4 regions of the Gordonia sp. PvP123 genome follow, and region 1 is predicted to be linked to each of the others. Evidence: predicted binding sites of a transcription regulator. Region 1 holds the regulator's gene; each other region holds the start of a gene.
The links. The regulator LexA, encoded in region 1, represses DNA repair genes until DNA is damaged. The targets are predictions, from matches to a motif close to CGAACANNTGTTCG.
Positions count from the first base shown of each region.

Region 2: the regulator LexA is predicted to act here: its motif matches at 2,859-2,872, upstream of ABIC25_RS24525 (HNH endonuclease signature motif containing protein).
Region 3: the regulator LexA is predicted to act here: its motif matches at 3,866-3,879, upstream of ABIC25_RS07175 (HNH endonuclease signature motif containing protein).
Region 4: the regulator LexA is predicted to act here: its motif matches at 5,187-5,200, upstream of ABIC25_RS19540 (HNH endonuclease signature motif containing protein).

Region 1 is NZ_JBEPPN010000001.1:342,000-349,507, reverse strand. It holds gene ABIC25_RS01570 (PTS fructose transporter subunit IIABC) at 1-243, opposite strand, end outside; gene pfkB (1-phosphofructokinase) at 321-1,286, opposite strand; gene ABIC25_RS01560 (DeoR/GlpR family DNA-binding transcription regulator) at 1,283-2,053, opposite strand; gene ABIC25_RS01555 (phosphoenolpyruvate--protein phosphotransferase) at 2,203-3,912, shown strand; gene lexA (transcriptional repressor LexA) at 3,890-4,594, opposite strand; gene ABIC25_RS01545 (LysM peptidoglycan-binding domain-containing protein) at 4,837-5,376, shown strand; gene nrdR (transcriptional regulator NrdR) at 5,476-5,988, shown strand; gene hrpA (ATP-dependent RNA helicase HrpA) at 5,962-7,508, opposite strand, start outside.
Region 2 is NZ_JBEPPN010000021.1:12,067-19,574, reverse strand. It holds partial or broken gene ABIC25_RS24535 (HNH endonuclease signature motif containing protein) at 1-112, opposite strand, end outside; gene ABIC25_RS24530 (DsbA family oxidoreductase) at 488-1,147, opposite strand; gene ABIC25_RS24525 (HNH endonuclease signature motif containing protein) at 1,256-2,854, opposite strand; gene ABIC25_RS24520 (hypothetical protein) at 4,054-4,554, opposite strand; gene groL (chaperonin GroEL) at 4,708-6,333, opposite strand; gene ABIC25_RS24510 (TIGR03621 family F420-dependent LLM class oxidoreductase) at 6,565-7,461, shown strand.
Region 3 is NZ_JBEPPN010000003.1:383,529-391,036, reverse strand. It holds gene ABIC25_RS07185 (glycerophosphodiester phosphodiesterase) at 1-846, opposite strand, end outside; gene ABIC25_RS07180 (NAD(P)H-dependent amine dehydrogenase family protein) at 926-2,005, shown strand; gene ABIC25_RS07175 (HNH endonuclease signature motif containing protein) at 2,174-3,835, opposite strand; gene ABIC25_RS07170 (NADPH-dependent oxidoreductase) at 4,027-4,824, opposite strand; gene ykgO (type B 50S ribosomal protein L36) at 4,928-5,050, opposite strand; gene ABIC25_RS07160 (glutamate-cysteine ligase family protein) at 5,118-6,626, opposite strand; gene ABIC25_RS07155 (sterol carrier family protein) at 6,682-7,086, shown strand; gene purF (amidophosphoribosyltransferase) at 7,243-7,508, shown strand, end outside.
Region 4 is NZ_JBEPPN010000010.1:62,453-69,960, reverse strand. It holds gene ABIC25_RS19570 (helix-turn-helix domain-containing protein) at 1-196, shown strand, start outside; gene ABIC25_RS19565 (DUF1990 domain-containing protein) at 193-699, shown strand; gene nadA (quinolinate synthase NadA) at 893-1,960, shown strand; gene nadC (carboxylating nicotinate-nucleotide diphosphorylase) at 1,957-2,868, shown strand; gene ABIC25_RS19550 (hypothetical protein) at 2,873-3,193, opposite strand; gene ABIC25_RS19545 (DUF5655 domain-containing protein) at 3,126-3,413, opposite strand; gene ABIC25_RS19540 (HNH endonuclease signature motif containing protein) at 3,516-5,156, opposite strand; gene ABIC25_RS19535 (hemerythrin domain-containing protein) at 5,363-5,818, opposite strand; gene hisD (histidinol dehydrogenase) at 5,977-7,320, shown strand; gene ABIC25_RS19525 (histidinol-phosphate transaminase) at 7,317-7,508, shown strand, end outside.

The DNA of each region.
Region 1 (7,508 bases):
CGCCATGGCGAGACTGGCCGTGGTCACCGACGCGGTCCGGGCGTGCGGGATGGCGATGCCGCCGGGAAGCCCGGTGGCGGACTTGGCCTCCCGGTCCAGCGCGGCCCGCGCGAGATCGGCGGGATCGGTGGTCCGGCCGGCCGCGGCGAGCGCGTCGGCCAGCGTGGTGATGACGGCGGCGGGATCGCCGCCGGCGTCGACGTCGAGACTCACCGTCTGGGCGGTGATGATCTGCTCGGTCATGGGATGTCCTTCGGTGACAGGGGGTACGGGGTCAACGGGTGGTACTGGATGTGCGGTGCGGGTCCGTGAAGGTGGCGTCAGCTCATGCGGGCGGCTCCCGACAGTTCGGTCACCCGGACGCCGGGGAGGTCGAGATGGTCGGGAGTCGGGGCCTGGGTGCCCGCTAACGAGGCGGCCGCGGCGCCGTAGGCCACCGCCGACCGGAGGCAGTCCGCGGGCGAGGCCCCCGTGCTCTGGGCGATGAGGAAGCCGGCGAGCGAGGAGTCGCCGGCGCCGACGGTGCTGCGCGGCACGATCGGCGGGGGTGTCGCCGACCAGACGCCCGATGCGGTGACCAGGACGGCGCCGGCTGCTCCGAGTGTGGCCAGGACGTTGCCGCCGATCTGTTCCGCGATCGTGGTCGCGGCCTCGACCACGGGTTCGAGGTCGTTGCGCGACAGGGCTTCCCGCAGCGTGGCCGGGTCGGCGCCGGTCAGTTCGGCGAGTTCGTCCTCGTTGGGTTTGATCAGGTCGACGCGACCGGCAACGGTCGCCCGGAGCGGGGCGCCGGAGGTGTCCACCGCGACGCGGCACCCGGCCAGGACCAGGTCGTCGGCGATCGCGCGGTACCAGTTGTCGGGTACGCCGGGCGGGAGGGAGCCGCAGAGGGTGACCCACTGGGCGGAGTCGGCGTGCGCCCGGATGAGTTCGACGAGCGCATCGCGATCCCGCGCGGTCAGCGCGACACCCGGAGCGTTGATCTTGGTGGTCGTGCCGTCCGACTCGGCGATCGTGATGTTGGAGCGGACCTCGCCGTCGACGGGCACCGCGTCGTAGGGGAGTCCGAGTTCGTCGAGTGCGGTACACAGCGGGTCGCCCGTCCGCGCGGGGAGCAGGGCTCGGGTGGACAGGCCGGCGGCCGCGACCACGCGGGCCACGTTGACGCCCTTGCCGCCGGGTTCGGTGCGGACCGTACCGGCGCGCTGCACCTCGCCGCGTGCCAGCGGTGCGCCGAGCTCGAGGGTGCGGTCGAGGCTGGGGTTCGCGGTGACGGTGACGATCATGCGATCACGACCTCGACGCCGCGCGCGGACAGTGCCGCCGAGAAGGCCGGGTCTATCCCGGAGTCGGTGATGAGGACGTCGACGTCGTCGATCCCGGCGAAGGAGGAGAGGTCTTCGCGATCCATCTTCGAGCTGTCGGCGAGGACCACGACGCGTTGCGCGGCTGAGACCATCGCCGCTTTCACCGCCGCCTCGTCGGGATCGGGAGTCGACAGCCCATGGGACTCGCTCAGACCGTTGGTGCCGAGGAACGCGGTGGTGACCCGCAGTCGGCGGAGCGCGTCCACCGTCTCGACGCCCACCGTGGCCTGGGTGAGACCACGGACGCGTCCGCCGAGCGCATGGAGCCCGTCGGGGTGGGTGCCGGCCAGCAGGCCGGCGATGGGCAGGCTGTTGGTGAACAGGGTGAGCCTCCGATCGGGCGCGGTCGCCTCGGCGGCGCGGTAGGTCGTGGTGCCGGCGTCGAAGAGCACGGAACCGCCGTCCGGCGGCAGGAAACGGATCGCCGCCCGGCCGATCGCCGTCTTCTGTTCGATCTGGCTCGACTCGCGCTCGTCGATGCCGAGCTCGCCCAGGGCGCGCATGACCTCGGCGCGCACGGCACCGCCGTGGACCCGCTGCAGATGTCCGGCACGCTCCAGGACGGCGAGGTCTCGACGGACGGTCTCGCTCGTGACGTCGAACTTCTCGGCGAGCGCAGCCACCGACGCCCGCCCCGCGACGCGCACCTCGTCGACGATCGCCTGTTGTCTCTCCTCGGCGTACACACCGCTCCGATCTCCGGTTCCGACCACCCCGCTTGTTGAGGCGTGTGGGATTGCATGTTGTAGTAATTGTGTTTACGCCTGTTTGTGTTGACAAGTCAAGCACTTTTTGTAACGGTGGTCACATCGGTAGTCGAGTGAGAGGCAAGACGATGGCGCAGATCCTGACAGGGACCCCGGTGGTCGGCGGACTGGCCCACGGTCCCGCGCTGTGGCCGGGCGAGCGACCCGATCACTCGCCGGAGAAGCTCGGCGTCGGCGTGGAGATCGCCGAGGAGCGTCGTGCCGACGAGGTGACACGCTTCGCCACGGCGGCCGGCGCCGTCGCCTCGCGACTGCGTACGCGCGCCTCCCAGAACACCGGGGTGACCGCGGAGGTGCTCGCGGCGACCGCGGGACTCGCCGAGGACCGGGGGTGGATCGGGGCCGCGAGCGCGCTCATCACCAAGGGCGCCACGGCCGAGGCCGCTGCCGTCGCCGCGACCGATCAGTTCGCGGCGGTGTTCACCAAACTCGGCGGGTTGATGGCCGAGCGGGTCACCGATCTGAACGATGTTCGCGACCGCGTGCTCGCCGAACTGCTCGGTCTACCCGAACCGGGCGTGCCGACACCGCAGGTGCCCTCGGTGCTGCTCGCCGACGACCTCGCGCCCGCCGACACCGCCGGCCTCGACCCGACGACCACGATCGCGCTCGTCACCCGGCTGGGTGGGCCGACCAGCCACACCGCGATCATCGCCCGGCAACTGGGGATCCCGTGTGTGGTGGCCGTGGCCGATCTCGCCGAGATCGCACCCGGCACAACCATTCTCGTCGATGGGACGACCGGCCGGGTCGAGGTGGAGCCCGATGCGCAGACGGCGCGGGCGCGAGTCGAGGAGGATCGTCGGCACGCCGAGCTCGTCGCCGGGTGGACGGGTCCGGGGCAGACCGCCGACGGCATCGCCGTCTCGGTGCTCGCCAATGTCGCCGACGGATCGTCGGCGCGGGCCGCCGCCGGGCATCCGGTCGAGGGCGTCGGACTCTTCCGCACCGAACTCGCCTTCCTCGAACGCGCCGACGAACCATCGGTCGACGAGCAGGCGGCGATCTACCGCGAGGTACTCGATGCCTTCGACGGCCAGAAGGTGGTGATCCGTACCCTCGACGCCGGCTCGGACAAGCCCTTGAGGTTCGTGACCCACCCAGACGAATCCAATCCCGCGCTCGGTGTCCGTGGGGATCGAATCGCCCTGGCGCATCCCGAGATCCGAGCCCACCAGCTCGACGCGATCGCGCACGCCGCGTCGGGTTCCGACGTCGCGCCGTGGGTCATGGCGCCGATGATCGCCTCGCCGTCCGAGGCGCGCGCCTTCGCCGCGGAGGTCCGCGGCCGGGGCCTGGTCGCCGGGGTCATGATCGAGGTGCCCGCGGCCGCCATCCTGGCCGAGGCCGTGCTCGCCGAGGTGGACTTCGTGTCGATCGGCACCAACGATCTGACGCAGTACACGATGGCGGCCGATCGGATGTCGGCCGATCTCGCCGGATTGACCGATCCGTGGCAGCCCGCGGTGCTCAGCCTGATCGCGGGTGTCGCCGCAGCGGGTGTCCGCCAGGGCAAGCCGGTCGGGGTGTGCGGTGAGGCGGCTGCCGATCCGAATCTCGCCTGCGTGCTCGTCGGTCTCGGGGTGACCTCGCTGTCCAGCGCGCCGGCCGCGGCCGCCGCGGTGGGGGCTCGGCTCGGCGAGGTGACCGCGCAGGACTGCCGCGCCGCCGCCGACGCCGCGCTGGCCACGTCCGACCCCGCCGCGGCGCGAGAAGCTGCCGCGGCGGTGCTCGACCGTTCGGTCGGGGGAGAGGTCAGACTCGCCGCATCACGGTGACGACCTTGCCGAGGATCACGGCGTCGTTGCCCGGGATGGGATCGAACAGCTCGTTGTGCGGCATCAGCCACACATTGGCGCCTTGACGCTTGAAGGTCTTCACGGTGGCCTCGCCGTCGATCATCGCTGCGACGATGTCGCCGTTGTCGGCGACGTTCTGCTGCCGCACGACGACCCAGTCGCCGTCGCAGATGGCGGCGTCGATCATCGACTCGCCCACGACGCGCAGCAAGAAGAGCGAGCCCTCGCCGACCAGCTCGCGAGGAAGCGGGAACACGTCCTCGACCGCCTCCTCGGCCAGGATCGGGCCACCGGCCGCGATCCGGCCGAGGACCGGCACGAAGGTCGGCTCGGGCAGCCGGCCGGCCGGCGGGGTCTCCGGCGACGGCGATTCGCTCGGCGCGATGTTGACCGCACGCGGCCGGTTCGCATCCCGCTTGAGCAGACCCTTGCGCTCGAGGGTCCGTAGCTGGTGGGCGACCGACGATGTCGAGGCCAGGCCGACCTCGTCGCCGATCTCGCGGATGCTCGGCGGGTAACCGCGCTCGCGTACCGAGCGGCGGATGACTTCCAGGACCCCGAGCTGGCGCGGGGTGAGTGAGGCCTCGGCGGCGGCGACGTCGATGGGGGCCTCGTCGTCGGCTCCCCGCGCTCGGCCGCGCCTATCGCCGGTGTCACTCATGTTCGGTTCCTCTCGTCTTCGGAACGTGCTGGTAGATGGCCCGTGGGGATGTTCAGCCGCGTCCGAGCCTAGCGGAGTGCGACCTCCACCTCAAACATTTGTTCGATGTGTCGCGAGACTTTGTCGGTGCGCCGTGCTACAAATTCGAACATCAGTGCATCGAACATCTGATCGAAGTTCGAACACCGGATGCCAGACACCCGAACACCCGAAGATCCCGCACCGAACACCCGGAGGGCACCATGCGCACCGCCACTCTCGTCGCTCCCGTCCGTACCGAGCGTCCCGACACCGTCCGGGCGCGCACCGACCGCGCCGACCGTATCCGGACCCGGACCCCGCTGACCGACGGTTCTCGGCCCGTCGACAACCGGCCGGCAGGCAACCGTCCGGTGGGCGGGTCGCCACTGACGCCACGCGTCGGCGGCACGCACTGCGGCTCCGCGGTGGGTGCCCGGGGCCGCGGGCCGGTCGGTCCGGATGCGGCGGTGTTCCGTCGCCGTCGCCGCACCGCCGTCGCGGTCCTCGCCGGCGTCGGCCTCGCGTTCGTCGTGTGGGTGTTCGGTGTCGTCGGTCAGAACTATTCGGACTCGATGACGCCCGCCGCGGTGAGCGCAGAGGTCGTCCACGTGCGCGCCGGGGATTCCCTCAGCACGATCGCCGGCCGGGTGGCGCCCGAGATGCCCCGCGACATCGTGATCGACGAGATCGTCGCGATGAACGATCTGCCGTCGAGTGCGCTGCAGGTGGGTCAGCCCCTGCTCACCCCCCGGTACCGCTGAGGCCGGGCGGTATCCTCGATGTCACAGGGGCCGGCCGAGAAGCGGCGGGGCGCACGGTTTCGGTGCGTTCCAGCGTCCCGCGACCTGCGTGAGGACACGATGCGCTGCCCCTTCTGCAAGAACGACGACACCAAGGTCATCGACTCGCGTGTCGCAGATGAAGGGCAGGCCATCCGACGGCGTCGCTCGTGTGTGGAGTGCGGGCGCCGATTCTCCACGGTGGAGAGCGCCGTGCTCGCCGTGGTCAAACGCAACGGGGTCACCGAGCCGTTCAGTCGCGAGAAGGTCATGCGCGGTGTGCGTCGTGCCTGTCAGGGCCGGCACGTCGCCGAGGACGCACTCGCGCAACTCGCCCAGCAGGTCGAGGACACGGTGCGCGCGAGCGGATCGGCCGAGATCCCCAGCAACGAAGTCGGTCTCGCGATCCTGGGTCCGCTGCGTGATCTCGACGAGGTGGCGTACCTGCGGTTCGCGTCGGTGTACCGGTCGTTCGACTCGGTGGAGGACTTCCAGCGCGAGATCGACGATCTGAAGTCGTCGGCGTCCGGTGGCGGACGTGTCGAGACCGCCACCACCGATCCCGTCTCAGCCGAGTCGGTCCAGAGCTCGTAGGACGCGCTTCTCCGACACGGGGAACGCGGTACCGAGACGCTCGGCGAACAACCCGACCCGTAGTTCCTCGACGAGCCACTGCGCCTCGTCGTCGACGATCGCCCGTCGGTGCTCAGGGACCTGTTCGAGCCGTTGGGCCCACCGCTCGACGACGCGATCGACGACCGCGACGCCGGCCTTGTCGCGCGCGGCGGACGCGGGCAGCGCCTCGAGACGTGCCCGCGCACCGTCGAGGTACCGCGGCAGGTTCTCCAGATGCCGCCGTGCGGTGGCTGCCACGAAGCCGTCGAACACGAGATGGTCGATCTGCTCGGCGACGTCGTCGGCAGCCAGCGATCCGGCGTGCCGGTCGATCGCCGCGCGGACCGGCGCCAGCCGTTCGAGCGCCGCGACGGCGAGCGAGAAATAGTCCGGGGCGGCCTCGGCGACGCGCGGCCTGATCCGCTCAAGGAAGGCCGAAAAGGACTGTGGCGAGCGGACTGCCGCCAGCTCGGCGTCGGCGACACCGATGGTCGCGTCCCGGATGGCCCGTCGAGTGCAGTCGGCGAGCAGTGCCTCGATGTCCGCATAGGGACTCAGGCTCAGGGCGAGTCGTTCGGCCGGATCGAGTGAGCCGGCGAGGCGTTTGGACAGCGGGGGAATCGCCAGTTCGAGCAGGGCGACGAGCCCTCGACGACGGAGACGCTCGCGGGCGTAGGGGGAGGACGCGTCCACGACGATCACGCCACGCGGGCGGCCCTTGTCATCGGCGACCGCGTCGATCGTCGGGTAGCGGGTCAGCCGCTGCTCGGCGACGTCGACCGTCGTCTGTTCGGGGAGCGTGCCGATCCCGTCGGCGGTCCAGGCCCGGTACAGCGTGCGTGACACCGTTCGCGGCGCCGCGGGCACACCCTTCTGCTGGAGCTCGGACAACGAGTCCGCGCGGGCGATGATCCGTCCGGCATCGTCGGCGACCGCGAAGTGCATCCGGAGGTGAGCCGGCACCCGTTCGACGTCGAAATCGGCTGCGGTGACCCTCATCTTGGTGATCGCCGACAGCTCGCGCGCCAGTCCGGCGGCCAGCGGCTCCTTGCGGGGGGTGAGTCGGCCGAGGGCGAGGTCGGCGAATCGTTGCGCGGGGGACATGCTCTTGCGGAGTTGCTTCGGCAGGGACTTGACCAGTGCGGTGGCCAGTTCGGCGCGCATGCCGGGGACCGACCAGTCGAATCCGGCCGGACGCACATGGGGGAGCAATGCCTGCGGGATCACGACCGTGACCCCGTCGTCGGGCGCGCCGGGTTCGAAGCGGTAGCGCAGTTCGAGTCGGGTGTCGCCCTGCTGCCAGGCGCCGGGGTAGTCCGTCGGCGCGACGTCGGTGCCGCCGGTGACGTCCTCGGGACGCAGATCCAGCAGATCCGGTTCGGCCCGGCGGGCCTTCTTCCACCATGAGTCGAAGTGCCGCGCGGAGGTGACGTCGGCCGGTAGCCGCTGGTCGTAGAACTCGAAGAGCTGGTCCTCGGTGATCACCAGACCCCGGGTGC
Region 2 (7,508 bases), on a different contig from region 1:
AACGTCGCTGGTCGATCCGTCCGCACGCGAGGGTGTTACCGGTCAACATGAGTCGGTAGCGCAAGACATCGCCGGTGCGGATGAGGTCACGGGCTTCGGCGGCGGGAATCATCAGTGCCGCACCGAGTTCGGCGGCGGCTTGGTCGACACCATCGGGCCCGTACTCGACGGAGGGGTCGATCCCGGCGGCGGCCTCGGCCGCGCGTCGATACAGTTCGTCTGCCGAGGAGGCTCGCCCGTCGCGGTGCTCGGTGCGGCGCAGCTGGTAGTCGAGCTCGCGTTCCTCGTGAAGCAGGCTTGCCGCAGTGAGGAGTCGGTAGGAGGCGGCGGAGGTGATCGACGCGCAGTGGGTGATGACGTCGACGATTCCGAGACTCACTCCAGCACAGGCTCCGACGGTTCGGTTGCGGCCTCCGGCAGCGCGCACACACCATCGACGCAGACGGCCGCGTCAGCGTCCCCGACCATCTCGAAAGGCACGAGCGGTTCAGACACGATCGCCCGCCTCGGCGCGTACCTTGTCGAGAGCTTGCGTGAAGATCTCCGGCGCCTGCGCCCCGGAGACTCCGTACTTGCCGTTGATCACGAAGAAGGGCACTCCGCTGATTCCGTACGCGCGCGCCTGGTCGATGTCGGCCGCGACGGCCGGCGCGTAAGCGCCCGAGTCCAGCGCTGCGATGACCTCGTCGCGATCGAGGCCGATATCCGCGGCCAGATCAGCGAGTTCGTCGGGACGGCCGACGTGACGACCCTCCTCGAAGTAGGCCTTGAACAACCGCTCCACCAGATCGAGTTGTCGGCCACGCTCTTTCGCGAAGTGCAGCGCCTCATGCGCCTTCAGGGTCTTGGTGTGCTGGAGGCTGTCGAAGTCGTAGTCGAGACCCACCTCGGCGGCGATCCCGGTCACCTGCTCGAGCATGCCCTCGACCTGCTGGGCAGGCATCCCCTTGTGCCGGACCAGGAAGTCCACCTCGGACCCGTCGAAGTCGACCGGCGTGTCGGGCGCGAGCTCGAAGCTGTGATACGTCACCTCGACGTGGTCACGCCCGGCGAACTCGGCGAGACCCGCCTCGAACTTGCGCTTGCCGATGTAGCACCACGGGCAGGCGATGTCGGACCAGATGTCGACGGTGATGGGAGCACTCATGGCCGTCTCAACATCGCCGTGACGGAAATCGTTCCCCACGGCGCCGAGCGCCTGTCCAGCGGCCGGGGCTACTGAATCGTCGACTCACCCACCCTGCTTCACAGGTGTTCAGAAGGGTGGTGGGTTGGCGGTGTCCCACGCGTCGAGTTCACGACGGCGGGTGGTGGTGCGGGTGTCTCGCTGTTCGGCGAGGTGGCTGCGGGCCGGGTGGTCCGGTGGTTGCCTGGGGACGAGGTAACCGAACAGATCGCGGCCGTTGAAGGCGTTGCCGACGAAGGTGTGTCCGGTGGGGGATCGGAACCATGCGGTGCAGTACTCGTCCTGGTAGTCCCGCCACATCCCGAACGTCTTGATCCGGTGATGGAAACGACACAGCGGCTTGAGGTTCCGTTGTGTGGTGGCACCACCAGTGGTGGGTGTGTGGTGGTCGAACGGGATGGTGTGGTCGAGGTCTGCCTCCCACACCGGTTGCGTACACCCGGGAAAGGTGCAGCACAGTTCTCCGCACCGCACCAGGGTCTGGAGTTTGCGACTCGGGGTGTAGCGGGATTCGGCTGGCTGCTGCGGCTGACCGGTGATGAAGGACCGGCGGGCACCGTCGACCAGCGATCGCATGGTGTCGGCGTCGAGCAGCCCGTGGCCGTCGAGGAACCCCGGGTCCTGATCGAGGCCGAGCAGCGTCGACAGGTTAACCACGATGTGGAAGGTCGGTGCCGGGGCGTGGCCGGTGACCGCCGACGGTGTGGCCGAATCCGCCGACGCCGCGGTCGTGTCAGCGCCGTCGGTTGGGGTGGTGTCGTCGTCGAGGTCGACCGGTTCGGGTGGAGGTGCGCAGTGTGGGCAGCGGCAGGCCAGCACGTCGAGGTGTGCGGCCAACGCGAGCAGTGCGTCGATGCGTCGTTGCCGTTTGGTGCGTGGGTCGTGAGGGTGCACGGAGGCGGCCATCGCGTTGAGTTGGGCATCGAGGGTGGCGGCGTCGGTGACGGGCAGGCTGCCGCTGATGCGGGACTGGCCCGGACCGAACCGGTCGGGTCCGATGGTGATGTGGCGGTCGTCGCCGGCGCGTTCGCGGCGGCGGCGCACCGCATCCGGTGCGTGTGTGGCGACGATCGCATCGACCATGGTGGTGAACTGGGTCGTCGACATCGGTGGGCGCGCGAGAATCGCTTCGGCCAGATGGGCATCGACGGCCTGCATGTCGGCGTCGGACACGAAGTCGGTGCGCTTGACCGCGATCTCGAACCGCTTCTGGTCGATCCGGCCACACGCCAGGGTGCTACCGGTCAGCATCAACCGGTACCGCAGGACGTCACCTGTACGGATGAGGTCGCGGGCCTGTGCCGCGGTGATCATCAGGGCTGCACCGAGTTCGGCGGTGGCCTGATCGAACCCGTCGGGACCGAACTGCGCGTAGGGGTCGATACCGGCGGCGGCGTCGGCGGCTCGGCGGTGGAGGTCGTCTTCGGAGAAGACCTGTCCGTCATGGTGTTCGGTGCGGCGGAGGTGGTAGTCGAGTTCGCGCTCCTCGTGCAGCAGACTCGCCGCGGTCAGGAGCCGATACGACGCTGCGGAGGTGATCGACGCGCAGTGGGTGATCACATCGACGAGCTCGGTGGCGGACAACTCGTTGTCGACAACCACTGCAGGCAACGACGATTCGACCCCGGACTCCTCACCCGAGATATCTGCGCCGCCCCCGAACTCCATAGATCAAACATACGTGCGACCACCGACAAGAATTGCCGACCGTCACTCGGCCGGACCACCCCGGCGGCGATGCCTGGGTGGGACGCTGATCACCGTCACGGGCAGCGTGGCGACCCTCCGATTCCAGGGTAAGCAGAACGCAGCGCTCAGCGCTGACGAGCCGAAGCACTTCCGATCGCGACTGTGGTGTCATTGATCAGTGGAACTGCGACCGTGCGAAACTCCTCGAGCAGCGGCCTGGATCGTAAACTCCCAGGAGCCGTGGCAGGATTTGACCGCTTTCGCCACTCCAGGGTTCGAGGCCTACGCGCGATTGCGGTTCATGCCCGACCCCGACGGACAAGACTTCGCCGCGGGTCCGGACGATCCCACGGATCAGGCCAAAGTTGGTCGTCTCTGCGAGTTGTTGCACTCTGCGACCGGCACTCCGGACGACTGTTACTTCGCAATCTGGGAGGGATGGCCTGATACCTCAACGGTTATGCGCCGGAGCGCCCGAATGATCATCCCCAACCGGTCCTACTACCTCCTGCACGGCCCGCTATCCGACTTCGGACGCTGGGGCGTGCGAGAGACGGGGCACAACCCGGCATCGTTTGTGTGGCCAGCCGATCACGCGTGGTGCATCGCCTCCGACGTTGACGCCCACTGGGCGGGCATCGGTGCGAATGCGGAGACCATCGCAGACCTACTGACCCACACAGACCTCGACATCGTTACCGCTGACCCCGATTCAGGTGCGCCCGCCGAGTACGCCGCGCCCACTCGATACTTCACTCGGCCGGACGACCACAAGTGGTGTAACACCCTGCGAGTCAACAGTTTCGAAGACACAGGTCTATTCTTATGAACAGTCGGGTGGTGGTGCAGGTGGGTAACGAGGAAATTTTCCGAGTCGAGCTTCGAACTGACCTGAGAGGGCCGGAGCTCAGCGACGCGATCCGTCGAGCTGTTTTGCAGCAAGCCGGTGACGCAGGGGCGGTCTCCATCGGTGACATGTTTGTGACAGGCAGCATCCTCCTTGACGAGGATACGATTCAGCACTCCGTCCGGGTTCGCCTCTTCTTCGGAGGGCCACACGCACGTCGACGCCGCTGAACACTTCGCACCGCGACGGAACCTATCGGCCGATCTGATCGCACCGGCCCAACGGGCCAGGTCGCGCACCGAGCAGGGGCGCATCGCCCCTGTCCGAAAGCTCACCCCCGAGGCTCATCTCGCACCCCGGGCGCGATGGCGCGCATCCACACCTCGCGGATCGCCACACCGATGAGAATCAACACGAGGGAAACGGTGCCGTGTGGGTAGACCTCATCGACCGCGCCGGGGGTTGCGAGCACAAAGAGGCCCAGCGCTACGAAAGGCGCTGCGACCGTGATGATGCCGGCGATGAGGCGACGGGCTGCGAGCGCATCGACGATAGCGGCGATCACGACCGCCACGAATGCGGCGAGCGCGTATACGGCCGGATCCTGCCACCACTCCGGGCCAGACGACCTCATGAGATCGACATAGCCTGCGACGGTGGTGGGAGTGTAGATCGTCCAACCGTAAGACCTGCCTACGAAAGAAGCGTCGACCGCGACATACTCCGTCATCCACCAGGTGATTCCGCCTGCAAACAGCGCGGCGACAACGAACACCCACCACATGACGTGACCGACAGTCCTGGCGGTGAACAACACACGCTTTCGTGTCATGGCTGCAACTATGCGGCAGATTCTGCGTCGTAGCGCGTTTCACAACGCCGAAGGCCGGCCACCCGTGCGGGTGACCGGCCTTCGGTTGTTGCTGCGTGAGCAGACGCGGGGATCTGATCAGGAGATCAGAAGCTCATCCCTGACGGAGTCAGGTCAGAATCCCATCCCGCCCATCTCGTCGCCGCCCGGCATGGCCGGGGCAGCGTTCTTCTCGGGCTTGTCGGCGACGACGGCCTCGGTGGTGAGGAACAGAGCCGCGATCGAGGCTGCGTTCTGCAGCGCCGAGCGGGTGACCTTCACCGGGTCGTTGATGCCGGCCTTGAGGAGGTCCTCGTACACACCGGTGGCGGCGTTGAGGCCGGTGCCGGTGGGCGAGTTCAGGACCTTGTCGGCGACGACGCCCGGCTCGAGCCCGGCGTTGATCGCGATCTGCTTGGCCGGAGCCGACAGCGCGACCTTGACGATGTTGGCGCCGGTGGCCTCGTCACCCTCGAGCGAGAGTGCGTCGATGGCCGGCTCCGACTGCAGCAGGGCCACGCCACCGCCGGCGACGATGCCCTCTTCGACAGCAGCCTTCGCGTTGCGGACGGCGTCCTCGATGCGGTGCTTGCGCTCCTTGAGCTCGACCTCGGTGGCCGCGCCCGCCTTGATGACCGCAACACCGCCGGCCAGCTTGGCCAGACGCTCCTGCAGCTTCTCACGGTCGTAGTCGGAGTCGCTGTTCTCGATCTCGCCGCGGATCTGGGCCACGCGACCGGCGATGGCGTCGGGATCGCCCGAGCCCTCGACGATGGTGGTCTCGTCCTTGGTCACGACGACCTTGCGTGCGGTACCGAGCAGCTCGACGCCCGCACCCTCGAGCGAGAGGCCGACCTCTTCGCTGATGACCTCGCCACCGGTGAGGATGGCGATGTCGGCCAGCATGGCCTTGCGGCGGTCACCGAAGCCCGGGGCCTTGACGGCGACGGACTTGAAGGTGCCCTTGAGCTTGTTGACGACGAGGGTCGACAGGGCTTCGCCCTCGACGTCCTCGGCGATGATCAGCAGTGGCTTGCCGGCCTGGATGACCTTCTCCAGCAGCGGCAGCAGGTCCTTGATGGTCGAGACCTTGCCCGAGACCAGCAGGATGTACGGGTCGTCGAGGACGGCTTCCTGGCGGTCGGCGTCGGTGACGAAGTAGCCCGAGATGTAGCCCTTGTCGAAGCGCATGCCCTCGGTGAGCTCGAGCTGCAGGCCGAAGGTGTTGGACTCCTCGACCGTGATGACGCCTTCCTTGCCGACCTTGTCCATCGCCTCGGCGATGAGCTCGCCGATCGAGGGGTCGCCTGCCGAGATACCGGCGGTGGCAGCGATCTGCTCCTTGGTCTCGACCTCCTTGGCGCTCTTCAGCAGCGACTCGGTGACGGCCTCGACGGCCTTCTCGATGCCGCGCTTCAGACCCAGCGGGTTGGCGCCGGCAGCGACGTTGCGCAGACCCTCACGGACGAGAGCCTGGGCCAGAACGGTGGCGGTGGTGGTGCCGTCGCCCGCGACGTCGTCGGTCTTCTTGGCGACTTCCTTGACCAGCTCGGCGCCGATCTTCTCGTACGGGTCCTCCAGCTCGATCTCCTTGGCGATGGACACACCATCGTTGGTGATCGTGGGGGCGCCCCACTTCTTTTCCAGGACGACGTTGCGACCCTTGGGTCCCAACGTCACCTTGACGGCGTCGGCAAGGCTGTTGAGGCCCCGCTCGAGGCCGCGACGGGCCTCTTCGTCGAACGCAATTTGCTTGGCCATGGGTAAGTGATCCTCCGAAGGGGGTGACACTAGGTTCGTATGGCCGGAACTCGGTGCCCGCGACGGACGACCGGTGTGTCATTCGGTACCGGCCTCACCGTCCCGACCTGGCACTCACAGTCCGTGAGTGCCAACCTCGTTTTTAGCACTCGACCACTGCGAGTGCAAGGCTGCCGCCGGCGTCCGTTCGCCGGCATGGTCGAGCGCGGTACCCCTGGCTACGTTGGTGGCATGGCACTCGCGTCCAGGGCGTTCCGATTCGGCGTCAACATGCTCGCCGTCGACACCACTGCCTCATGGCGGTCTCGTGCACGTTCCGTCGAAGAGCTCGGATACGACGTCCTCCTAGTCCCCGACCATCTGGGCATCCCGAGCCCGTGGCCCGCGCTGGCGGTCGCGGCCACCGCGACCCAACGGCTGCGCGTGGGCCCGTTCGTCCTCAACGCCGCGTTCACCAATCCGGCGCTGCTCGCCCGCGACGTGGCCACCGTCGACCAACTGTCCGACGGCCGGGTGGAGCTCGGCCTCGGTACCGGGTACGTCCGGGCGGAGTTCGACGCAGCCGGGATCGAATTCCGGTCCGCGGGACGACGCGTCGACCATCTGGCGGCGACCGTCTCGCAGGTGACCGAACTCCTCGCCGACCGGGATCACCGGCCGCGTCCCGTGCAGCCGCGGGTACCGCTCCTGCTCGGCGGCAACGGCGACCGGGTGCTGCGGATGGCCGCCGAGCACGCGGACGTCGTCGGATTCACGGCGGCCCGCACGGGTCCCGACGGCGATCTGGAACCGCTGTCGGCAGCCGGCTTCGACGAACGGGTGGCGTTCGCCCGCGCCGCCGCAGGCGAACGCGCCCCGGACGTCGAATGGAATCTGCTGATGCAGATCGTCGAGGTGACCGACGACGCGACGGCGGTGGCCGAGGAGCTGATCACCCGACACGAGCTGTCGATGAGCGTCCAGGAATTCATCGAGCTGCCGTCGGTGCTGATCGGATCCGCCTCCGACATCGCCACGCGCCTCGTCGACCTCCGCGAGCGCACCGGGATCAGCTACCTCACCGTGCTCGAACCGGCTCTCGAGGCATTCGCCCCGGTGATCTCGCAACTGCGTGCCGCCGACTCGTGAGCGCCGGCCCCGCATCATTCAGCCCGCCGAACATCGTCGAACCCACC
Region 3 (7,508 bases), on a different contig from region 1:
GTCGAGTGTCGCCAGGGCCTCGGGATCGTCGGTCGTGATCTGATCGATCCGCAAGTCCAGCAACCGTCTGATGTCCGGGGCGACACGTGGCCCGACCCGCGTGACCGTGTACCCGTCGACCAGACGACGGTTCTCGTGAAAAGCGCCGATCAGATCGTGGCCGCGACGATCGGCCGCCAGGATCAACCGGTTCTCCAGGTAGACCATCTCGGCATCCGGTGATGCCGCCACCGCGCGGTCGACGAAGCCGTCGAAGTCCCCGGACCGGATCGCGGCCTCGGCGGCACCGTGATGGCAAGGGTCGTAACCGATCCGGATGCCCGGCGCGGCCGAGGTCAGCGTCTCCACCGCCGCGGCGTCGCCGCACGACAGGATGTAGTGCCTCGCGTGCGGTGCAACGCTGCGGGCGAACACCGCCACGGCCGTCGGGTCGAGAGCGGCGTCGTCTTCCTTGAAGTCGAGCTGGAGCGACGCGGTGGGCGCGATGTCGACGCCGTCGAAGAGCTCGGTCAGATCCTCGAGCAGGAGCACGCGATCCTCGATGGGTCGGCCGGTGTTGTCCCGCAGGTGCAGGTCGCGCAGGTACGACGCGGGGAGTGCCGACACCGTGCCGGTGCCGGTGGTGGCGTGGTCGACGGTGCGGTCGTGCAGGACGGCGAAGCCGCGCTCGGCGTGGATCACGAGGTCGATCTCGATGCTCGCGCCGAGACGCATGCCCTCGACGATGCGGGTCGCGGTGAACTCCGGATCGTCGGCGCGGCGTCGGCCACGGTGCCACTTGAGCATCGTCCGATGACCGTCGTGGTCGATGGCGATCGGGGCGGCCGCGGGATCTGGGGGCGACATGGCAGTCACAGCTCCGACCTTAGCGATGCATCTCACCGAATCGACGCGCCGAAGTGGAACGTGTTCTAGTTTGGTTCGTATGACATTGCGCGTGGTCGAGTGGTCGACCGGAACCGTCGGACGACATGCCATCGCCGGGATCGACGCCCGGCCCGACCTCGAACTCGTGGGGGTGTGGGTGTCCGACCCCGCCAAGGTCGGCAAGGACGCCGGTGAGCTGGCCGGTCTCGACCGTGGGCTGGGCGTCGCCGCGACCGACGACCGTGATGCGTTGATCGCCCTGAAACCCGACTGCATCGTGCACACGGCGATGACCGACGATCGCGTCATGGAGTCGATCGAAGACCTGATCTTCTTCGTGGAGCACGGGATCAACGTGGTGTCGAGCGGCCCGGTGGTGCTGCAGTTCCCGCAGGGGATTCTGCCGGATTCGCTTCTGGACCGGATCGCGGCCGCGGGCGAGTCGGGCGGGGCGAGCCTCCACGTCAACGGCATCGACCCGGGATTCGCCAACGACGTGCTGCCGCTGGCGATGACGAGTCTGTCGCAGCGCATCGACGAGGTGCGCTGTCAGGAGATCGCCGACTACTCGACCTACTACCAGCCGGTGGTCATGCGGGATCTGTTCGGCTTCGGGCAGCCCCTGGACACGACACCGCTGATCTTCGCGCCGGGCATCCTGTCGATGGGGTGGGGGAGTGTCGTTCGACAGATCGCCGCCGGCCTCGACCTCGTGCTCGACGAGCCGCTCGTCGAACGTGTCGACCGGGTGGAGGCCGATCGCGACTACTCCACGGTGTCCGTCGAGATCCCCAAGGGGACGATGGCCGCGGTGCGCTTCGAGGTCGTCGGCCAGGTCGACGGCGTGGATCGCGTTGTGCTGGAACACTACACACGCACCCACCCCGATCAGTGCCCGGACTGGCCGTCTCCGACCACGGGGGACGGGTGCTACCGCATCGAGATCTCCGGCGAACCCGAGATGGCCGTCGAGTTCGGGCATCACGGCGAGAACGGTGACCACAACGTGTCCGGCATGATCGTCACCGCGATGCGACTGGTCAATTCTGTTGCGGCGGTTGTCGATGCGAAGCCCGGTCTGGTCACCGCACTCGATCTCCCGCTCGTGACCGGCCGGGGGTTGTTCGCTCGGAAGTAGTCGCTATCGGCGACGGTGGTCGGGGTGATCCGAACTTGTGCGAGGTGTCGATGGCCTTGATTTCCGCCTGCACCATCGTGGGCGGCCCGCACAGATGGGCCGCATTGGTTACGGCGTATCGCGCCGTCCACTCGCCGTCGGCGCAAAGTCGGTCGAGTTGCGCTGCGATCACACGTGGTCGGTGAGTATGCGTGCGAGTTCTGCTTCGACTGGAGTAAGGGGTCGGGTGATGAGATCTTCCGGCAATGTTCGCGGGTGGACCAATTCGCGGTAGGCGAGTTCGAGGCGCCGGCCGCTGTCGCCATAGCCGACGGCGTCGGCGCGCGACAGGTCTGGGCGTGGTTGATCGCCGGACCGGGTTGGTGGTCCGTGGATTTCGTCGCGCACTGTGTTCAGATGTTCGGCGAATCGCCGGGGTATGTCGGGTCGGCGGTTGATGCGTTCGGGGTTGGGTGGCGCGCCGGGCTCGGCATTCAAGCGCCAGAGGCAGCGGCCTTCGTCGGGTCCGGACCGTTCGATTCGGGTGGTGTATTGCCCGGGTTGGTCGCCGACCATGCGGTTGTGGCGGGGGCAGGCGGGTGCGAGGTCGTCGATGTCGGTGAGACCACCTTTGGCCCAGTCTTTCTGGGCGTGGTGGAGTTCGACGTGGGTGGCGGGCTGGTCGCATCCGGGTGCCGAGCACACTTCACCGTCGGGGCGGGCGAAGGACACGAGGCGTTGTTCGCGGGTTGCCAAGCGTTTCCCGCGCCCGAAGTACAGTGGCACGGCGGTCGAATCTTTGAAGATCGCGAGCCACGGCTGCACGTCGGCGCCCATCGCGAGCAGGTCGGGGATGGGGATCAGGGTGCCGGTGGCGGTGGTGGCGAGTCCGGCTTCACGGATCAGATCATTCAGGTCGGCTTTGATGATCAGTTGGGCGGGCAGGCCGCGGTGCGACGTGCCGAGTGTGCCGTCGGCGAAACCGGCGGCCAGTGCGGCGTCGAGGGCGTCGTGATTGGTCTGGGCGGGGGTGCGTTGGTCGCGGTCGGCGGCGAGGGCCAGGGCGTCGGGGTCGGCGGTGCCGGCCGGTCCGGACGGTGAGTTGGGGTCGTCGGGGTTGTTGAGTCCGGGTTTGCCCCAGATGGCGAACATCATCGTGAGCCGGGCGGCGAGTTCGGGGGTGAGGGTGCCGGAGATGGTGGCGGTGCCGTCGGCGCGTTGGCGTCCGATCCACAGGTTGCGGCGCCGTTTCTGGTCGGTGTCGTCGGTGAGGGTGCCGTCGGGGTCGAGGTGAGCGAGGAGCCGCGCGCCGAGTTGGGTGATGTCGGCCGGTGTGTGGTCGATGGCGATCTCGGCCATCTGCCGCTCGGCGGCGACTCTGATGTCGTGGTCGATAGTGCCTGGGATGCGGTCGAGGACGTCGAGGGCGGCTTGGACGTGGGCGGTGCCGACGGCGCCTCGCGCGAATGCCTCAGCCAGGCAGGGGTGTTCGGGCTCCAAGATTTCACCGCCGAGGCTGGTGCGGGTGGCGGTGGCGTCCATCTGCTTACGCCGGCGCATCGGGTTCGACACTCGCAGTCGATGGGTCATGAACTGCATGAGCGTGCGGCAGCCGGTCTTGCGGGGGAGGTCGCGGGCCTCGACTTGATCGATCTGCCGGTCACCGGCAACGATCAGGCGTGCGATGGCACGTTCGGTATCGGCTGCCACGTCAGTCAACTCGGCATCGGTACACGGCGACAGGTCCACAGTCTGCAATTTGTCGAGAATCGCATGCAGCTCGGCCACCAGCTCGACGGCACGCGGTTGCGGCGCCGCCGAATCGTCGTCGACGTGTGTCGTGTCGGCCATGACGGTCACCTCCCCCGGGAGCCGTTGCTGCGAATGTACGTTCGAGTGTACACGATCTCGGCGCATCTGGTCGCGAAAAGCGCTGTCCAGCAATCTGTATGGTCTCTTGTGATGGTGAAGGGAGCTTGTCGGTGGCAACAGATATACCTAGCGGAACAACGAACATCGTCGTTGCAGTCAACCGGGCATCGTCACCACGACGGCAGCCCGCGCGCTTCTAATTGGGCACGTAGGTTCTCCCGACCGTGCAACGACTCTGCGCCGGCGAGCCGGGCGAGAACCCTTGTGCTCCAGTCGCCGTCGAGGCCATGTCGGCTGTTGTATCCGGTCAGTGTCCCGTCGTAGGCATCGACGTGCGAGTCCGCGGCCGCGGCGTCGTAGGTCTCGCGGTGGAGAACGGCGGCTTGGGGGAGGCGGGGTTTGACGCCCGCAGGCTCGGTGGGGTCGGGTCGGCCGATCGCCAGCCCGAAGGTTGCGATCGCATGGTCGGGCAATCTCAGCTCGTCGGCCACCTCTAGGGGGTGATTACGGATTGCGCCGACGAACACCGTGCCGAGGCCCAGTGATTCGGCGGCGACGACCGCGTTCTGGGCGGCGAGTGCGGTGTCGACGAACCCGATGATCGTGGATTCCAGATAGTCGGTCGCATCGAGCGGCACTGCCCGGCGCGTAGCGAGGCGCCGGGCACGGCCGAGGTCGGCGACCCAGACCAGGAACAGCGGCGCGTCGTCGATGAACCCCTGGTTGTTGGCCAACACCGACAACCGGCGCTTGCGATCCGGATCTCGCACCGCGATCACGCTCCACGCCTGCAGGTTCGACGATGTCGGGGCCGACTGTGCCGCCGCGACGATGGCGTGGAGCCGGGCATCATCGACGGGATCCGGCAGGAACCGACGGACCGAACGGTGCGCCAACTGAACGCCGAGAACCTCGCTGACCACGTCGAGGGTGGCTTCGGGGTCGGCGTAGCGTTCGGTGATGGTCATGCCGAGCATGCTGATGCGCGGGGACCGGTGTGACAACCTTCTCGCGCGGACTGGGCGGAAGTCCCCGCGGCGGCGAGCGGAACCTCGCCCTCCGCGCCGGCCATCAACCCTGGCGCGCCTTGAATCTGGGGTTGCCCTTGTTGATCACGTAGATGCGTCCTTTGCGCTTGACCACCTGCGAGCCGGGCTGGTTCTTCAACGAACGGATGGATGCACGGACCTTCAACGGAGCCTCCTTAATGGAAATTGTTTCCATTAAAGCAGCTCCGTCGCCACGGGTCGACGGCCGGGTCTCAGACCTCCCAGGTGTGTACCGGCTCGCCCTCGTGCATCTGGGTCACGTAGTCGCGCAGCATTCCCTGCAAGGCCTGCGCCCGGCTCTCGCCCGCGCGTTCGCGGGCCGCCACGGCCTGGCGTTGCCAGACCGACCCGGTCTGACGAGAGATGCAGCGGCCCTCGATGACCGAGAGGTAGCGCTTGCGGGCCTTGTCGGAGACCCCGAACCGGCGCAGTCCGTCCTCGGCGAGCACGAGGAGCCGGCGGAGAACGAGTTCGTCGGGCCGGACCCAGCCGACGTCGGGCCAGTACAACTGGGACTCCATCCCGGCGCGTGCGCCGGACTGCAGGTTCTCGGCGGCGGCATTGAACGACATCCGCGACCACAGCGGGCGGTCGGACTCGACGAGACCGCGGACGACACCGTAGTAGAAGGCGGCATTGGCCATCGTGTCGACGACCGTCGGGCCGGCGGGCAGCACGCGGTTCTCGACGCGGAGGTGGGCCTGGCCCTCGTGGATGTCGTAGACCGGCCGGTTCCAGCGGTACACGGTCCCGTTGTGCAGGCGCAGCTCGTCGAGGGTCGGGATGCGTCCGTCGTCGAGTTCGGCGAGCGGATCGGTGTCGGTGGAGACCGGGAGGAGGGCGGGGAAGTAGCGGGTGTTCTCCTCGAAGAGGTCGAAGATCGTGTTGATCCATCGCTCCCCGAACCACACTCGAGGCCGCACGCCTTGGTTCTTCAGCTCCAGCGGCCGGGTGTCGGTGGCCTGCTCGAAGACCGGGATGCGGCTCTCGTGCCACAGCGCGGTCTCGGCGAGGAACGGCGAGTTGCCGGCCAGTGCGACCTGCACACCGGCGATGGCCTGTGCCGCATTCCAATGCGCGGCAAAGTCTTCCGGCGCCACCCGGAGGTGCAGCTGGAGGGATGTGCAGGCGGCCTCGGGCAGGATCGAGTCGGTCGAGGTGCGCAGATTTTCGGTGTGGTGGGCGTCGGTCAGCGGTACGCCGGTGATGTCGATCTCGAGGTCCTCGCCCCGCGCGGCGAAGATCTGCTCGTTCAGCAGGTCGTACCGTGGGTTCGCCGAGATCCAGTGATGGGCGAAGTGTTCGGACCTCAGCGTCGGGAGCATGCCGATCATCACGAGGTGGCTCGAGGTCTGCGCGGCCCGCTGTTCAGCCCGGTTGAGCGACGTGCGGAGCGCCTGTTCGAGTGAGATCGTGTCGTCGGTGGTGAACGGTCGCGGCGAGACGTTGATCTCGATGTTGAACTGACCGAGTTCGGTCTGGTAGTCGGGATCGGCGATCGCCTCGAGGACGGCGGCGTTGGCCATCGCCGGTCGCATGTCCTCGTCGACGAGGTTCAGCTCGACCTCCATGCCGAGCAGCGGCTTCGGCGGACGCCCCTGGTCGGTGAACAACCCGTCGGCGAGCATCCGGGCGATCGCTTCCGTCCCGCGCCCCACCTGACGCCGGAAACGAACCCGGTCCTCGCCGGTGAACTGCTGCTTGGACACCTCGGCTCCCATGCGGTCAATACTGCCCGATCCGGGCCGCCCCGAACCCTGTTGGGAGAATGGCCGGGTGCCGCCACGCAGGAGAGTGGATCCAGCAGAGGTCCGAGCCGCAGTGCTGGCCGTCTCGGACTGGCTCGTCGACCCGACCGCGCCGCCGCCGGGACGAGCCGCCCTCGCCGACGCCGTCCGACAGTCGGCCCGGACGCTCGAACAACTGGCGCCCGGGAACTCGGTCGAGGTCCGGGTGCCCCCGTTCGTCGCGGTGCAGTGCATCGAGGGTCCCCGCCACACCCGCGGGACGCCGCCGAACGTCGTCGAGATGTCGCCGCGGACCTGGCTGCTGCTCGTCGCGGGCGTCCTGTCCTACGACGACGCGCTCGCCGCGGGCGACATCGACGCCTCCGGACACCGCGCCGGCCTGGTCGCCGACCTGCTCCCACTGGTCCCGATCGGAGCGTCGGGCGACCGGTGAGCCGGAGTGTGATCCGTCACTCGACGCCGGTGTCGAGGAATGACCCGCCGGTCCACACTGCTGCAAGATTCGCATCGGGAGCCGACGGACCCGTAAACTCCGTGATGTCTCCCAGCCCACTCGACTGACCGATCCGCAGCCCCAGGGAGCTAGTCGATGCCTGATCATTCGATCGCCAACATGAACCTGCTCGCTCCCACGACGCCGGCGGGCGGGTGCTCCGCTCGCGGCGCGGGCGCGGTCAACCCGGCTCCGCTGGACGAACCCGAGAACGAACCGCGTGAGGAATGCGGTGTATTCGGGGTCTGGGCGCCCGGTGAGGACGTCGCCAAACTGAGCTATTACGGGCTCTACGCCCTGCAGCATCGCGGCCAGGAGGCCGCTGGTATCGCGGTCGGCGACGGCAGTCAGGTGGTGGTCTT
Region 4 (7,508 bases), on a different contig from region 1:
CGAGCTGCGCGGCGACCGCCCGCTCGGCGACGTCGCGCTCGGCGCGGGCATCTCGCCGGAGACCCTGCGCAAGATCGAGACCGGACGCATGCCGACGCCCGCCTTCGCGACCATCGCGGCGCTCGCCCGCGCGCTCGGCGCCTCGCTCGACGATCTGGCTCTCGTCCTCGACGCCGAGGTGGCGCGGGCGGGGTGAGCGGCGACCGATCGGCACTCACCTATGCGGAGGTCGGCGCGACATCGGGCACGCTGCCGCCCGGTTATCACCACTTGCGCCGGTCGCGGGTCATCGGTTCGGGGGCTGCGTGCTTCGCCACGGCGGGTCAGCGAATTCTGAACTGGGACATGCATCGTCGTGCCGGCTTCGGCGTCGACGCGTCCACCCCCGCGGCGACGGTCGGCGCTGACGTCGACCTGCGGGTCGGGGTCGGTCCACTCGGGATCGTCGCGCGGTGCCGGGTCGTCGAGGTGCTCGACGCCCCTCGTGAACAGGGTTTCGCCTATGGAACGCTCCCCGGGCATCCAGAGGTCGGCGAGGAACGCTTCTGGGTGGAATGGCTCGCCGACGACACGGTGGTCGGGCATGTCGTCGCCTTCTCGCGCCCGGGGCGGTGGTTCACCCGGCTGGGCGGGCCGGTCGGGCGCCTCGCCCAGTCGCGAATCAGCGAGCGCTATCTCGATGCTCTGATGTGCCGATGAGCTGAACCGGATCGTGGGCGGGGCCGGCGCCACGGCCCGGCCAGGTCGCGGGAATGCTCCGGGTGTGGCGAATGTTACGATGCATAGCGTTTTCGACCATGAGTCGAAAACCTGCCTCGGACACACGGCCCGTGATCTGGGGAACCAGCGTCCCGGAGACGGAACTCGTCGCCGGGCAGCCAGAGGAGTGGCAATGAGCATCACCAGCGATCGCCCCGCGGCCGTGACCGCGCCTGCAGTGTCGGCGCTCATCGATGCGCAGTGGTACGACGCGCCCGGCGGATACACCGGTATCGAGCCGACCCAGGAATGGGCAGACGAGGTCCGCCGTCTCGCCAAGGCGCGCAACGCGACCCTGCTCGCACACAATTACCAGCTCCCGGCCATCCAGGACGTCGCCGACCATGTCGGCGACTCGCTGGCCCTGTCGCGGATCGCCGCCGAGGTCGACTCCGACGAGATCATCTTCTGCGGCGTCCACTTCATGGCCGAGACGGCCAAGATCCTGAGCCCGGAGAAGCGGGTCCTGATCCCCGACGAGCGCGCCGGGTGTTCGCTGGCCGACTCGATCACCGCCGACGAACTGCGTGCCTGGAAGGCCGAGTTCCCCGACGCGCTCGTGGTGTCCTACGTCAACACGACCGCCGAGGTGAAGGGTCTGACCGACATCTGCTGCACGTCGTCGAACGCCGTCGACGTGGTGGCCTCGATCGATCCCGACCGGGACGTGCTGTTCCTGCCCGACCAGTTCCTCGGCGCACACGTCAAGCGTGAGACCGGCCGCGACAACATCCACATCTGGGCGGGCGAATGCCACGTCCACGCCGGCATCAACGGTGACGAGCTGACCGCGCAGGCGAACGCGCACCCCGATGCCGACCTGTTCATCCACCCGGAATGCGGGTGCGCGACGTCGGCGCTGTACCTGGCGGGCGAGGGCTTCGTGCCCGAGGAGAAGGTGAAGATCCTCTCGACCGGAGGAATGCTCGACGCGGCCCGCGAGACGGGTGCGAAGCAGGTCCTGGTCGCCACCGAGGTCGGGATGCTGCATCAGCTGCGCAAGGCCGCGCCGGGTGTCGACTTCCAGGCCGTCAACGACCGCGCCTCGTGCCCCTACATGAAGATGATCACGCCCGCCGCCATGCTCCGGTGCCTGCGGGAGGGTCGCGACGAGGTGTTCGTCGACGCCGATGTCGCCGAGAAGGCGCGCGAGAGTGTCGAGCGGATGATCGCGATCGGCAACCCCGGATCGGGCGAATGAGCGCTGGCGTGAGCGACGATTTCGTCGGTCAGGCCGCGGGCGGCGAACTCGGCGTCGCGGTCACCGACGAGGTCCGCGCGTTGATCCGGACCGCCCTCGACGAGGATCTGCGGTACGGACCCGACGTCACGACCGCGTCCACCGTGCCCGCCGACGCTGTCGTCGACGCGGCGATCGTCAGTCGCGCGCACGGCGTCATCGCCGGTGTGCCCGTGGTCGAGGCGGTCTTCGACGAGGTGATCGGCGCGGGCGAGTACACGATAGGAACCCGGGTCGAGGACGGCAGCCGCGTCGAACCGGGCACCGTCGTATTGTCGGTGCACGCCCCGACGCGCGCGCTGCTGACCGCGGAACGCACTGCGCTGAACCTGATCTCGCACATGTCGGGGATCGCGACGGCCACCGCGGCCTGGGTCTCGGCCGTCGAGGAGACGGGCGCGAAGATCCGGGATTCCCGCAAGACTCTGCCCGGAATGCGCCACCTGCAGAAGTACGCGGTGCGGGCCGGCGGGGGAGTCAACCATCGCATGGGTCTCGGCGATGCGGCACTCATCAAGGACAACCACGTCGCCGCAGCCGGTTCGGTCGCGGCCGCACTGCGAGCGGTGCGGGACGCGGCTCCCGGGCTGCCGGTCGAGGTGGAGGTGGACTCGCTGGCGCAGCTCGACGAGGTCCTCGAACTGAGGCCGGAGCTCGTCCTGCTGGACAATTTCGAGCCGTGGGAAACGCAGATGGCCGTCCAGCGACGCAACACGCGCTCGCCGGAGACGAAACTGGAGAGCTCCGGTGGTCTGTCGCTCGACGTCGCCATCGACTACGCCCGCACCGGCGTCGACTATCTCGCGGTCGGTGCGCTGACCCATTCGGTCACCGTGCTCGACCTCGGGTTGGACATCCCCGCGCCCTGAGGGATCAGTTGCCCGGATCGCCGGCCCGGACATCGACCTCGAACACCTCGGTACGGGCGATGACCCGGTCCCGTTCGTCGGCGAGCGCCGTGCGGCGCGGATCGGCGAGATAGGCGTCGAGTGCACTGCGGTCGGCGAGCCGCAGGATCTGCACCTCATGCGGCGTACCGCCCTGTCCGTCGCCGACCACCCGGTTGAGCACCGCACCGCCGTGCTCGGGGAGCAGATCGAGAACGGTGTCCTCGTATCGGGTGAGGTCACCGGCCGCGTCGTCGTGCGCCCAGAGCAGGCAGCAGAGGTGTAGCGGCGATCGCGGGTTGCGCACGACCGGAGGATATCGAGGCGGGCTCGGATCGCACGTAGCGGCCTGGACGCCAGACATACGCGAATCCGGACCTTCGCCGGAAAGTGATCTGGCTCTTCGTGACTCGAATGGTCACGTCATCACCAAGGGTCCGGACCGCCCGCTCGGTGGCGAGGAAGATCGCCAGGCCCGTCGGCGAGCCCGAGAAGAAGTCGGCGGCAACGTCAGGAACTGTTCCCATGGCGCTGTTCATGGTGCCACCTGACCGGTCCCGGACCCTGTGGTCGACGAACCCGAGAGCGTCGGGAATCCTCTGCCAGCAGGTGCGACCTCTCGGGCGCGGTCAGTGGGTGGCGAGGAGCTCCACGACGTGTGCTTCGACGAGGGAGGGCCGGGGTGGGGGTGGTCCGGGTCGGGGTGGTCGGACGTCGATGACGTGGCTGATGTTCAACCATGACCGGCGGACGTCGTGGAAGTGTGGCGCCTCGGGGCGTGCTTGATCGCCGGGCCGGGTTGGTGGTCCGTGGATCTCGTCGCGCACGGTGTTCAGATGTTCGGCGAATCGCCGGGGTATGTCGGGTCGGCGGTTGAGGCGGTCGGGGTTGGGTGGCGCGCCGGGTTCGGCGTTCAACCGCCAGAGGCAGCGGCCTTCGTCGGGTCCGGACCGTTCGATTCGGGTGGTGTATTGGCCGGGTTGGTCGCTGACCATGCGGTTGTGCCGTGGGCAGGCGGGTGCGAGGTCGTCGATGTCGGTGAGACCGCCCTTGGCCCAATCTTTCTGGGCGTGATGGAGTTCGACCTGGGTGGCGGGTTGATCGCAGCCGGGTGCGGAACAGACTTCACCGTCGGGGCGGGCGAAGGAGACGAGGCGTTGTGCGCGGGTGGCGAGGCGTTTGCCGCGTCCGAAGTGCAGCGGGACGGCGGTGGCGTCCTTGAATACTGCCAACCATGGTTGAAAGTCGCCGGCCATCGCGACCAGGTCGGGGATGGGCAGCAGGGTGCCGGTGGCGGTGGTGGCGAGCCCGGCTTCGCGGATCAGGTCGCCCAGATCGGCTTTGATGATCAGATGGGCGGGCAGGCCGCGGTGCGACGTTCCGAGAATCCCGTCTGACAAGCCAGCGGTGAGCGCGGCGTCGAGGGCGTCGTGATTTGTCTGGGCGGGGGTGCGTTGGTCACGATCGGCTGCGGGCGCGAGGGCGTCGGGGTCGGCGGTGCCGGCCGGTCCGGACGGTGAGTTGGGGTCGTCGGGGTTGTTGAGTCCGGGTGTGCCCCAGACGGCGAACATCATCGTGAGTCGGGCGTGGAGTGCGGGAGTGAGGGTGCCGGAGATGGTGGCGGTGCCGTCGGCTCGTTGGCGTCCGATCCACAGGCCGCGGCGTCGTTTCTGGTCGGTGTCGTCGGACAGTGTGCCGTCGGGGTCGAGGTGAGCGAGGAGCCGCGCGCCGAGTTGGGTGATGTCGGCGGGTGTGTAATCGGCGGCGATCTCGGCCATCTGCCGTTCCGCAGCGACTGTCACATCGTGGTCGACAGCGTGGGGGATCTGGTCGAGGACATCGAGGGCGGCCTGGACGTGGGCGGTCCCGACCGTTCCTGCGGCGAATGCTGCGGCCAGGGTGGGGTGTTCCGGTTCGAGGCGGTCGCCGCTGAGGCACGTGAGCGTGGCGGTGGCGTTGAGGTGCTTGCGCCGCCGAACCGGGTTGGTGACGCGGAGTCGGTGGTTCATGAACTGGATGAGGGTGCGGTACCCGGTCTTGCGTGGCAGGTCACGACCCTCGACTTCGGCGACTTGCCGGTCACCGGCGTACGTGGTTCGGGCGATGGCGCGTTCGGTCGCGGCGGCGACCTCGATCAACTCTTCGTCGGTGCACGGAGACAGATTGACGGTCTGCAGTTCGTCGAGGATCGCATGCAGCTCGGCCACCAGCTCGACGGCACGCGGTCGGGGCGCAGCCGAATCGTCGTCGACGTGTGTGGTGTCGGCCATGACGGTCACCTCCCCCGAGAGCCGTTGCTGCGAATGTACGTTCGAGTGTACACGAGAATCGGGCAGCGGAGGATTCGAGATATGTTGTCGCGCAGATCTATTGATGCAATCTGCGGGCGGTGGGAACTGTCGGTGTCGTGTGGTAGGCGCCATCTGGTCAGCCCGGCGACCCAGCTCAGGCAGGCGTGTGGGCACCCTCCCGACGCCTACACGCCGTGGTCGAGCAGCTTCTCCCCGGGATGCGCGTGCTCCCAGGCGGCGATCGCGGCATCCCACTGATCGCCGTCGAGAGTCGTCACCGACGCGGGGAACAGTGCGTCCTCCTCTTTCGCGATGTGCCGGTGCAGCCCGTCGACCTCGCGTCGGAACCGGTCGCGGTCGGCGGGATCGGACAGGTCCATCGACGTCAGGAACGCATCGAGCTCCCGGTGCTCGGCGATGAGCGGGTCGATGTACCCGGCGAAGAGGTCCCGGTCGGTGTTGAGTAACTGGGCGAACAACCCGTCTTCCTCGCCGCGCCAGTGTGACCGCAGTTCGATCACGAGCCGGTCCGCGAGCCGCCGGGCGGTGTCGCGGTCGTCGGCATCGAGCGCCCGCACCGCGTCGCCGCCGAGGTTCACGGCCCGTTCGTGTTCGGCGGTGTAGTCGCGGAGCAACGGCATGTCCCGGCACCCGCAGTACTGGCACTCTTTCGCGTCCTCACGGTCGTGGGCGATTCCGTTGTCCACCGTAGAAGAACCGTCGCACCACCCGCACCAGAAACCCACTGGCATCCGACACGTATCCTTGTCGGGTAAATCCGCAGCCACCAGGAGAGATCATGCTCGCCCGAATTGACCTGCGCGGTAGCACGCCGACACTCGCCGAGTTGCGTCGTGCGCTGCCCCGCGGGGGTACCGATGTCAATGCCGTCCTCGACACGGTGACGCCGGTGGTGCATGCGGTGGCCGAGAACGGCACCGAGTCCGCACTCGACTTCGGCGAGAAGTTCGACGGCGTCCGCCCCGCATCGGTCCGGGTGCCCGCCCAGGTCATCGCCGACGCCCTCGCCGAACTCGACCCGCAGATCGCCGACGCGCTGCGCGAATCCATCCGGCGCGCGCGCACGGTCCACGCCGACCAGCGTCGCGAGACCACGCGCACGCAGGTCGTCGACGGCGGCGTCGTGAGCGAGAAGTGGATTCCGGTCCGCCGCGTCGGTCTGTACGTTCCCGGCGGCAACGCGGTGTACCCGTCGTCGGTCATCATGAACGTCGTGCCCGCCCAGGAGGCCGGGGTCGGCTCGCTGGTCGTCGCGTCGCCGCCGCAGAAGGACTTCGGCGGCTGGCCGCACCCGACGATTCTCGCCGCCTGCGCGCTCCTCGACGTCGACGAGGTGTGGGCCGTCGGCGGTGCCCAGGGGGTGGCCCTGCTCGCCTACGGCGGTCACGACACCGAGGCCGCCGACGCGCCGAACTCCGTCCTCGACCCGGTCGACCTCATCACCGGCCCGGGCAACATCTATGTCACCGCCGCCAAGCGGCTCTGCCGCAGCGTGGTGGGCATCGACTCCGAAGCCGGACCGACCGAGATCGCGATCCTCGCCGACGACTCGGCCGATCCCGGCATCCTCGCCTCGGACCTCATCAGCCAGGCCGAACACGACGTGCTGGCGGCCTCGGTGCTCGTCACCGACAGCGCCGAACTCGCCGATGCCGTCGACGCCGCGCTCGACACCCAGGTCGCGGCCACCAAGCACCGCGAGCGTGTACTCACCGCGCTGTCGGGGGAGCAGTCGGGCGTCGTTCTCGTCGACGACCTCGACGCCGGGCTCGCGGTCGTGGACGCCTATGCGGCCGAACACCTCGAGATCCAGACGCGCGATGCCGCCGCGGTCGCCGACCGCGTGCACAACGCGGGCGCGATCTTCGTCGGCCCGTATGCCCCGGTGAGTCTCGGTGACTACTGCGCCGGCTCCAATCATGTTCTGCCGACGTCGGGTTCGGCGCGCTTCGCCTCGGGTCTCTCGGTGCAGACGTTCCTCAAGGGCGTCCACGTCATCGACTACGACGAAGCCGCGCTGCGTGAGGTCGCCGACAAGGTGGTGACCCTGGCCGATGCCGAGGACCTGCCCGGTCACGGCGACGCGGTCAAGCAGCGCTTCGTGAAGAGTGCCGCCCGGTGACCGCGTCCGATGCGGTGGTGGGTGCAGTCGTGCCGGGTGGCTCGATCACCGTCGACGATCTGCCGCTGCGCGCCAACCTCCGCGGCAAGAGTGCCTACGGCGCACCGCAACTCAAGGTTCCGGTGATCCTGAACACCAACGAGAACCCGCTCGCGCCGTCAGCGGCCCTGATCGACGACGTCACCGCG